Regions from separate parts of the Labrys sp. F242 genome, predicted to be linked through region 1. Evidence: riboswitches for the same ligand, from Rfam matches in the RefSeq annotation. Region 1 holds a riboswitch; the other holds the start of a gene.

Region 1 (4,410 bases):
CATGGCTATGCGTCATGACGACGATGCGTGCACGATCGGGCGCGCCGGCCAGGATCCGCCCGGGCTCCGCATCGCGGCGGAGCACGACATTCTGAGGCACGTGGCTCGGGAAGGCATCGGGCCGAGCATCGCACCAGACCACATCGATCGGCAGAGGCGCCAACGCCAGGATCAACGCCCTACCGACATGGCCGGCTCCGAACAGATAGAGAGAAGGGTTGGCGGGCTCCAGTCTTTCGAGCAGGCGCCCATCCGGCAGAAAACGGCTGGCCGCTTCCGCGGGCAGCCCTTGCGCCTCGGCATCCGTAGCCGGGCGACGCATGAAACCGCCCCGGTCCTGCGGCATACCGATGAGGACATGTCCCCTATTGACCGATGGCGCCGCAAGTTCGCTCAGCCAGACGAGATCGTCTCGTTCCAGGCGTTCCAGCATCAGGCCGACCCGGCCACCACAGCACTGGCCGAGATCAGGGCCCAGAGCCTTGTCCATGGAACGTAGACGGCGACCCTCCCCGGCGGAGAGGAGAGCCTGAGCTTCCGCCAGCACCTGCCATTCCAGGGTACCGCCCCCGACCGTGCCGGAAAAAGCCCCGTCCGCCCGCACGGCCATGCGCGTGCCCGCCTCGCGCGGGCTCGAGCCACGCGCGTCCATGATGGTGACGAGTACGGCGCGGCCGTCCCGCTCGACCATGGCTTTCAGCGTCGCGAAGATCCCCATCGCTCTGCCCGCACCCATGCCGGTTTAAGTACCAGCATGATAACGCTTTGGGGCGACCGCGCCAAAGTTCAATTCGGGGGCCGGTCTTCAGACCAGCCCGGACTCCTCCAGGGAGCGCGGTATTTCCTGGCTGGTCCGAGGACCAGCCTCCCGATTACAGTGCCTTGTCGAGCGCCTGCGTGAAATCGGCGATCAGGTCATCGGAGCTCTCGATGCCGGCCGAGAAGCGCAGCATGCCCTGGCGGATACCCATGCCCAGGCGCGCGTCTTCCTCGAAGCGCTGATGGGTGGTGGTCGAAGGATGGGTGATCAGGCTCTTGGTGTCGCCGAGATTGTTGGAGATGCGGGTGATCTTCAGCGCATTGGCAACCTTGAACGCCGCGCTCTTGCCGCCCTTCACCTCGAAGGTCACCAGCGTGCCGCCCGCCTTCATCTGGCGGCGTGCGAGTTCCACCTGCGGATGATCGTCGCGGAAGGGATAGATCACGCGCTCGACTGCCTTGTGGTTCCCCAGGGCATCGGCAACCTTTACCGCATTGGCGATCTGGCGTTCGACCCTGAGTTCCAGAGTCTCCAGGCCCTTGAGCATCACCCAGGCATTGAAAGGCGAGATCGAGGGACCGGTCTGGCGCAAATAGGTTTGGATATGGTCGTTGATGAACTTCTCGGATGCCAGGATCACGCCGGCCAGACAGCGGCCCTGCCCGTCAATATGCTTGGTGGCCGAATAGACCACGCAATCGGCACCGAGTTCGAGCGGGCTCTGCAGCAGCGGCGTCGCGAAGACATTATCCACCACCAGCGTGGCGCCGGCGCTCTTGGCGATCTTGGCTATGGCGGCGATGTCGAGAATCTCGAGCGTGGGATTGGTCGGGCTTTCAAGGAAGAACACCTTCGTCTCCGGCCGCACCGCCGCCTGCCATTGGGCAAGCTCGGTGCCGTCGACCAGGGTGGAGGTGACGCCGAAGCGCGGCAGCAGTTCCTCGATGACATAGCGGCATGAGCCGAACAGCGCCTTGGCGGCGACGACGTGGTCGCCGGTCTTGAGCTGGCCGATCAGGGTCGCGGTGACGGCGGCCATGCCCGAGGCGGTGGCGCGAGCTGCCTCGGCTCCCTCCAGTTCCGCCATGCGCTGCTCGAACATCGCCACGGTGGGATTGGAAAAGCGGCTATAGATGAAGCCGACATCCTCGCCCTTGAAGCGGGCCTCCGCCTGTTCGGCACTCTCGTAGACAAATCCCTGGGTGAGGAACAGCGCCTCCGACGTCTCCGCATATTGCGAGCGCAGCGTGCCGGCATGCACGAGCCGGGTGGCCGGGCGCAATTCCCGGGTGGAAGGTGCTGAAGTCAAAGGTTTGGTCATCTGCGGCAATCCCGATAGCCGCAAGTCGAGCGCCAGCGCTCTTTCCCACGGCCCTTTAGCGAGTTGTTTTACGTGGCTGCAAGCCGGCCGGCCCAAATCCACCACGACGAAGACTGTTGAGTAGCCCTACTCCCGGATGGCGTCAATGGATGGTTTCGTCTAGCAAGACCAGGAACCGCAATAAGCTGGCAGAAAAAAGCGAGAGCCATGCCCTCCCCGAACATCCCGCATCCCCCAGGCCTTCTGCACACTTTTGGCATCCTGCCCTCCCAGGCGATTGCTGGCCTGGTCGAGACGGGAGCCGTCCGCATCGAACAACCTCTGGCTTCGGATCAGATTCAGCCCGCCAGTCTCGATCTGCGCCTCGGCGCCAAGGCCTACCGCATGCGGGCGAGCTTCCTGCCGGGGCCGCGCAACACCGTGGCCGAGCGCATCAGGGACCTCGCCTTGCATGAGATCGACCTGACCAGGGGTGCCGTGCTGGAGACGGGCTGCGTCTACATCGTGCCCCTGCTCGAAAGCCTGCAAATGCCGGATGGCGTTCTCGCTTCCACCAATCCCAAGAGCTCGACCGGTCGCCTCGACGTCTTCACCCGTGTCATCACCGACCATGCCCGCGCCTTCGACCAGGTCGAGGCGGGTTATGACGGGCCGCTCTATGCTGAAATCGGACCGCGCACCTTCCCGGTGCTGGTGCGGACGGGATCGCGCCTGAGCCAGATCCGCTTCCGCCGTGGCGAAGCCCGCATCGACGATGCCTCCTTGCGCGAATTGCAGCGCCGCATGGGCCTGGTTTCGTCGCCCGACCCGGACATCGCCGGCGGTGTCGCCGTCTCCGTCGATCTCACCGGCTTCGGCGACGGTATCGTCGGCTACCGCGCCAAGCGCCACACCGCCGTTGTTGATGTCGACAAGCGGGCGGCCTGCGATCTGCTCGATTTCTGGGAGCCCATCCCTCATCGCGGCAAGAACGACATGATCCTCGACCCGGACGAGTTCTACATCCTGGCGTCCAAGGAAGCCGTGCATGTGCCACCGGAATTCGCGGCCGAAATGGTGCCGTTCGACCCGCTCGTGGGCGAGTTCCGCGTGCATTATGCCGGCTTCTTCGATCCCGGCTTCGGCTATTCGCCCGATGGCATGGAGGCGGCCCGGGCCGTGCTGGAAGTGCGCTCGCGCGAGGTGCCCTTCATCGTCGAGGACGGCCAGATCGTCGGGCGCCTGATCTATGAGCGCATGCTCGAACGCCCTCAGATCCTATACGGCTCCGGCCTCAATTCGAACTATCAGGGCCAGGCGCTGAAACTATCCAAGCATTTCAAATGAAGCTTTTCCTCTAGCTGGGGTCTCGCACCTTGAAGCAATTTGTCATCGCCGTTGCTGCTGGCGTTTCGGTTCTGACATTTCATGCCCCGCAAGCGCGGGCCATGGACTGCTTCGGTGGTTTCAGCTGCGAGGAAATCGGGGCGGCCGCATTCTCCTTCAAGGTGGTGCGTGACTGCCCTGCCCAATTTCAGATCCGCCCCAGTAAGAGGGACAAATTCGAGCGGGCGATGGTGGCGCTGCGCAATCGCCCCCTTGCCAATGTCACTGGTAATGAGGAATTCACCTCGACCCTACGACAATATGGTGCAGGTGTCTGCGAAGGAGCTGCACGAAAATTCAAGAATGGCTCGGTCGAATTCATCGAGCTGAAACCTCAGGCCAGACGCAAGTGAACCCAGGCGGGATGTTCTCGCCGGAGGTGTCGTAACGAGAAAGAGCGACCCGGCGGGCCGCCCTTTTGTTCGTTTGCGGATATGGTTGCGTCAGGCCGGCTTCGCCCGTCGCTCGAAGGAGACGACGAATTTGACGATCAGAAGGAAGGTGGTGGCCTCCACGGCGGCGACGATCCAAAGGCCCGTCGACATGGCGCCGGCATCCCTGAGATAGCCCATCAGATAGGGCGCGCCGAAGCCTGCGAGATTGGCAACCGAGTTGATCAGGGCGATGCCGACGGCGGCCGCCGAGCCGACCAGGAAATGGTTCGGCATCTGCCAGAACACCGGGATCGCCGACATGGTGCCGACCACCGCCAGGGCGAGCGCCCCTAGGGCAAGCGGCGCGCTGCCGGGTACGGCGAAACCGAGGATGGTGAGGCCGATCGCTCCGGCCAGAGCGGCCAGGCCGCAGTGATAGCGCACTTCATTGGCACGGTCGGAATGGATGCCGTTGGAGATCATGCCGACGGCTCCGCAGGCATAGATCGCCGCCATGATCCAGCCCACCGTGGCCGGACTGGTGAAGCCGACCTCCCGTACGATGGTGGGACCGAAGAAGGTCAGCGCGG
Region 2 (4,410 bases), 960 kb from region 1:
TCGAGAATTACGATCTCGCCGAGCTGGCGCGCTATATCGACTGGACGCCCTTCTTCCAGACCTGGGAGCTCAAGGGGCGCTATCCTGCCATCCTCTCCGACGAGAAGCAGGGCGCGGCCGCTCGCCAGCTCTTCGACGATGCCCAGGCTATGCTCGCCCGCATCATCGAGGAGAAGTGGTTCCATCCCAAGGCCGTGATCGGCTTCTGGCCTGCCAACGCCGTCGGCGACGATATACATCTGTATACGGACGAGAGCCGCAGCCGGGAGCTCGCCAGCCTCCACACCTTGCGCCAGCAGCTCACCAAGCGCGATGGCCGCGCCAATGTCGCCCTTTCCGACTTCGTCGCCCCTGAGCCCAGCGGGCACGGCGACTATCTCGGCGGCTTCGTGGTCACGGCCGGCATGGAAGAGGAAGCGATCGCCCATCGTTTCGAACGTGCCAATGACGATTACGGCTCGATCCTGGTGAAAGCCCTGGCCGACCGTTTCGCCGAAGCCTTCGCCGAGCGCATGCATGAGCGCGTGCGCAAGGAATTTTGGGGCTATGCGGCCGACGAAAACCTGGCTCCCGACCAGCTCATCGGCGAACCTTATCGCGGCATCCGGCCCGCCCCCGGCTATCCGGCCCAGCCCGACCATACCGAGAAGGGCACACTGTTCCGCCTGCTCGACGCCGAGGCTCGCATCGGCGTGCGCCTGACCGAGAGCTATGCGATGTGGCCGGGCGCCTCGGTGTCCGGGCTCTATTTCGCCCATCCCGAGGCCTATTATTTCGGGGTGTCGAAGATCGAGCAGGACCAGGTCGAGGACTATGCGGCCCGCAAAGGCATGACGGTGCAGGAAGCCGAACGCTGGCTCTCGCCGGTGCTGAACTATGTGCCCGGCGTCAAGGAGGCGGCGGAGTAGGCCTGGGAGCCTTATGACGAGGAGGCCTATCCCCAACCATATGTTCCAATTGCCAACGATCGGATGGCATCACAAAATTGTATGTAACGGCATGCATTCATGCTGAGCAACTTCTTGCAAAAATCGGAAAAAGGCATAATTTTCGCTAGGAGCCCTGGTAGAAAATACGGCCTACAATGGTCAGAACAACAAAGATACATCTTACCGCTGCGGTTCTCGCGATCTCGCTCATATTGGCACCCGTTTCTTATGCCCAGGCTGATGATGGCGATGACGCCATCGCTCGAGGGGATTATGCAGGTGCGTTCCACTATTATGAGCCTCTTGCCAACCGGGGCGATGCCCATGCCCAGGCTCAGTTGGGCATGCTTTACCTGAGGAAGGAAGGTGGTCCAGCGGACGACGAAAAAGGCTTGTCGTGGCTGCGAAAAGCTGCCCAACAGGGTTCGCCTCAAGCCGAAGTGTTACTTGGCTTTCTACACATGGCAGGCAAAGGCGTAACTCAGGATAACTTTCAGGCCGCCGCATGGCTCCGCAAAGCGTCCGACCACGGCGACGCTATGGCGGCGATTGCCCTAAGCGATTTGTACTTGTCTGGCCGTGGAGTTCCCAAAGATCCCCTGCAGGCCGTCGAATTGCTGCGCAAGGCGGCAGACAATGGTTCTGCACAAGCGAAGGTCAAGTTGGGCCAGCTCTATGCCTTAGGCATTGGCGTCTCACGGGACGAAGCCAAGGCGAAGATTCTTCTGCATGATGCCGGTCTCAGCGATTTTCATGTGACGATGTACTTGATGGCAACGCGGGCAGTCATTCCAGGGCAGAAACCGGACAATACAGATAATTTAGGAGCATCCAGCGATAGCAAAATCAAATACTCCTCATATCAAGACCTGGTTATTGCCATGAAAAATAATACAATAAAGAATATGTGGGCAAACACAATGAATAGAGATATGGGATCTATAATATACGTAACCGGACATTTCGTGGATGGGCGCCCATTCTTCGCAAATTTACCCAACGACCCGTCAATTCGAGAGGCCTTGAAAAGGGCTGGCGCAAAAATGATGAACTAAGTGTTCATCCCCCTCTTTGTACCAGCCACTGTCAGCTTCCCCGTTGATTTCTGCACGCGCCAGGATTACCTCTTCTCCCGTGGTGATTTGGCCGGCCGGCTTGCAGCCACGTTAAACAACTCGCTAAAGGGCCGCTGGATGCATTCCATCCGTGGACCTGTCGCATTGCTTTCCGGCTGGCCCAACGTCGATCGAGTGCAACATGCCTATCAAGATTCCGGATACTTTGCCTGCCTTCTCCACCCTGGTCAGCGAAGGGGTGCGGGTGATGACGGAAACGGCCGCCATCCGGCAAGACATCCGCCCGCTACAGATCGGCCTGCTCAACCTGATGCCGAACAAGATCCGCACCGAACTGCAGATGGCGCGCCTGGTCGGAGCGACGCCGCTGCAGGTCGAACTCTCGCTGGTGCGCGTCGGCGGCCACCGTGCCAAGAATACCTCCGAGGACCACCTGCTTGCCTTCTACGAAACCTGGGAAGAGGTGCGGGAGCGCAAATTCGACGGCTTCATCATCACCGGCGCGCCGGTGGAGACCCTGCCCTTCGAGGACGTGACCTATTGGAAGGAACTCGAGCAGATCCTGGACTGGACCACGACCAACGTGCATTCCACGCTGAACGTGTGCTGGGGCGCGATGGCCGCCATCTGGCATTTCCACCGCATTCCCAAATATGACCTGACCGAGAAGGCCTTCGGGGTCTACCAGCACCACAACCGCAAGCCGGCCTCCATCTATCTGAACGGCTTTTCGGACGACTTCCACATCCCGGTCTCGCGCTGGACGGAAGTGCGTGGCGAAGATGTGCGCAAGAACCCGGAGCTGGAGATCCTGATGGATTCGGACGAGACCGGCGTGTGCCTCATCCACGAGCAAAAGGGTAACCGGCTCTATCTGTTCAACCATGTCGAATATGAATCGACCTCCCTGGCCGACGAGTATTTCCGGGACGTCGATTCGGGCGTGCCGATCAAGCTGCCGAAGAACTACTTCCCCTATGACGATCCGTCCTTCCCGCCGCGCAATTTCTGGCGCAGCCATGCCCATCTCCTGTTCGGCAACTGGATCAACGAGATCTACCAGACGACATCCTATGACCTGAGCGAAGTCGGCAGGGGGCGCTGAGATTCTCTCGGGTGCACGGGCGCTTAGGCGCGGATTGGAGGGTCGATCTCCAGATCCACCATCTTGGAAGTACCGTCGCGCAGGAAAGGAAGAAGGTCGATCTGGAGATCGACCCTCCAATCCGCGCTTATCCTGCTAAAGAAAGTGCCCGCGCCCCCGGAAGCCCCTCAATCCTTGGCGCGATCCATGCGCATCAGCAACTGCTCGGTCTTGGCGTCTTCGATGCGGTTGTGCAGCCGGCCGGCCTCCTGCTGGTCCGTGCAAGGTCTTGATCGGCGTCACGCAGGTCTGGATCAGCATCACCGTGCCCATGGCCAGATAGGCCTTGATCCAGGCCGAGGCGGGTGGCAGTCGGCGCACCATCGCCAATCGCACCTTGATCGCGCTCGCCAATGGCTATCTGGATTTCGCCGCCGAGCATGGCGGGCGCTGGCATGCCTTGTTCGACTTCCGCCTTCCGGACGGCCAGGACCTGCCGGAAGACCATTTGCGCCAGCAGGATGCGCTCTTCCAGCATCTGGAAGCCCCGCTCGCCGTGCTCCAGCCGGGTCTGCCTCTTTCCGAAAGATCTCTTCTCGCCCGCCCTCTCTTCTCGGCCGCCCATGGCATGGTGCTGCTCGGACTGGAGGGCAAGCTGGTGCAGTTGCCCTTGCCCTATCTGCGCGAACAGGTCGCCCTGATGGTCAGCGCCATGGGCCGAGGCCTCGAATGCAGCTGAGGGCTTGTTCCTCTGCAGGCGTCAAAGCAAGCCCAATCGCCTCGCAACACGCCTGCGCTGGTCGATGATGGTGTGCCGATAAAGGGAGGGCTCCAATCGAAACTCTGGTGAAATCGGCCATGTCATGCCTGCAAGATCGAGCATGGTCTGGGCATTGCTGCCCATCTTGGACATGCCGGTTCCCCCTTCGCCGAAGCGAACCACCACATTGTCGCCAAGCCGGACGATCTGGCCGTTGTTGGGGCCGTTGACGCCGCGGGCGCAAGGCCAGGCGCAGACCACATCTTCGAATGTCAGCCCGCAATCGGGCGTGAGGATGCTGAGTATGCTCGCCAGCGCGCTGATGGCGTAGCTTCTGCTGTAGACAGGCAAGCCGATGACCCCGCCGCAGGTCAATTTCATGACGAGATGGCTGGACGTCCGCCCGACCTCGACAAAATGCGTCTGCTTCATGCCGGTGAATGGCAGATTTCTCACCCTATCGGGATCGGTGATCCGAAACAGGAGCTGCGCCGAAAGCCCGGTCGCGATGGTCTGATGGGGTACCGGCAGGTCGAACCGAAGGCGATCCGATAGGCGAGA

What was found. Region 1 has a riboswitch for S-adenosylmethionine ahead of ACZYTC_RS10770 (O-succinylhomoserine sulfhydrylase). Riboswitches for the same ligand answer to the same signal wherever they lie in the genome.
Region 2: it holds a riboswitch for S-adenosylmethionine, as region 1 does, so the genes downstream of both, metA (homoserine O-acetyltransferase MetA) here and ACZYTC_RS10770 (O-succinylhomoserine sulfhydrylase) in region 1, are expected to answer to the same signal.

What each region holds. Positions count from the first base shown of each region.
Region 1 covers NZ_JBVASG010000001.1:2,283,595-2,288,004, forward strand. Annotated here, with positions in the region: gene xdhC (xanthine dehydrogenase accessory protein XdhC) at 1-718, opposite strand, end outside; gene ACZYTC_RS10770 (O-succinylhomoserine sulfhydrylase) at 873-2,081, opposite strand; SAM riboswitch at 2,117-2,196, opposite strand; gene ACZYTC_RS10775 (2'-deoxycytidine 5'-triphosphate deaminase) at 2,289-3,407, shown strand; gene ACZYTC_RS10780 (hypothetical protein) at 3,437-3,799, shown strand; gene ACZYTC_RS10785 (MFS transporter) at 3,890-4,410, opposite strand, start outside.
Region 2 covers NZ_JBVASG010000001.1:1,322,318-1,326,727, reverse strand. Annotated here, with positions in the region: gene metH (methionine synthase) at 1-908, shown strand, start outside; gene ACZYTC_RS06160 (tetratricopeptide repeat protein) at 1,085-1,984, shown strand; SAM riboswitch at 2,054-2,131, shown strand; gene metA (homoserine O-acetyltransferase MetA) at 2,187-3,110, shown strand; gene ACZYTC_RS06150 (TetR-like C-terminal domain-containing protein) at 3,436-3,828, shown strand; gene ACZYTC_RS06145 (hypothetical protein) at 3,850-4,410, opposite strand, start outside.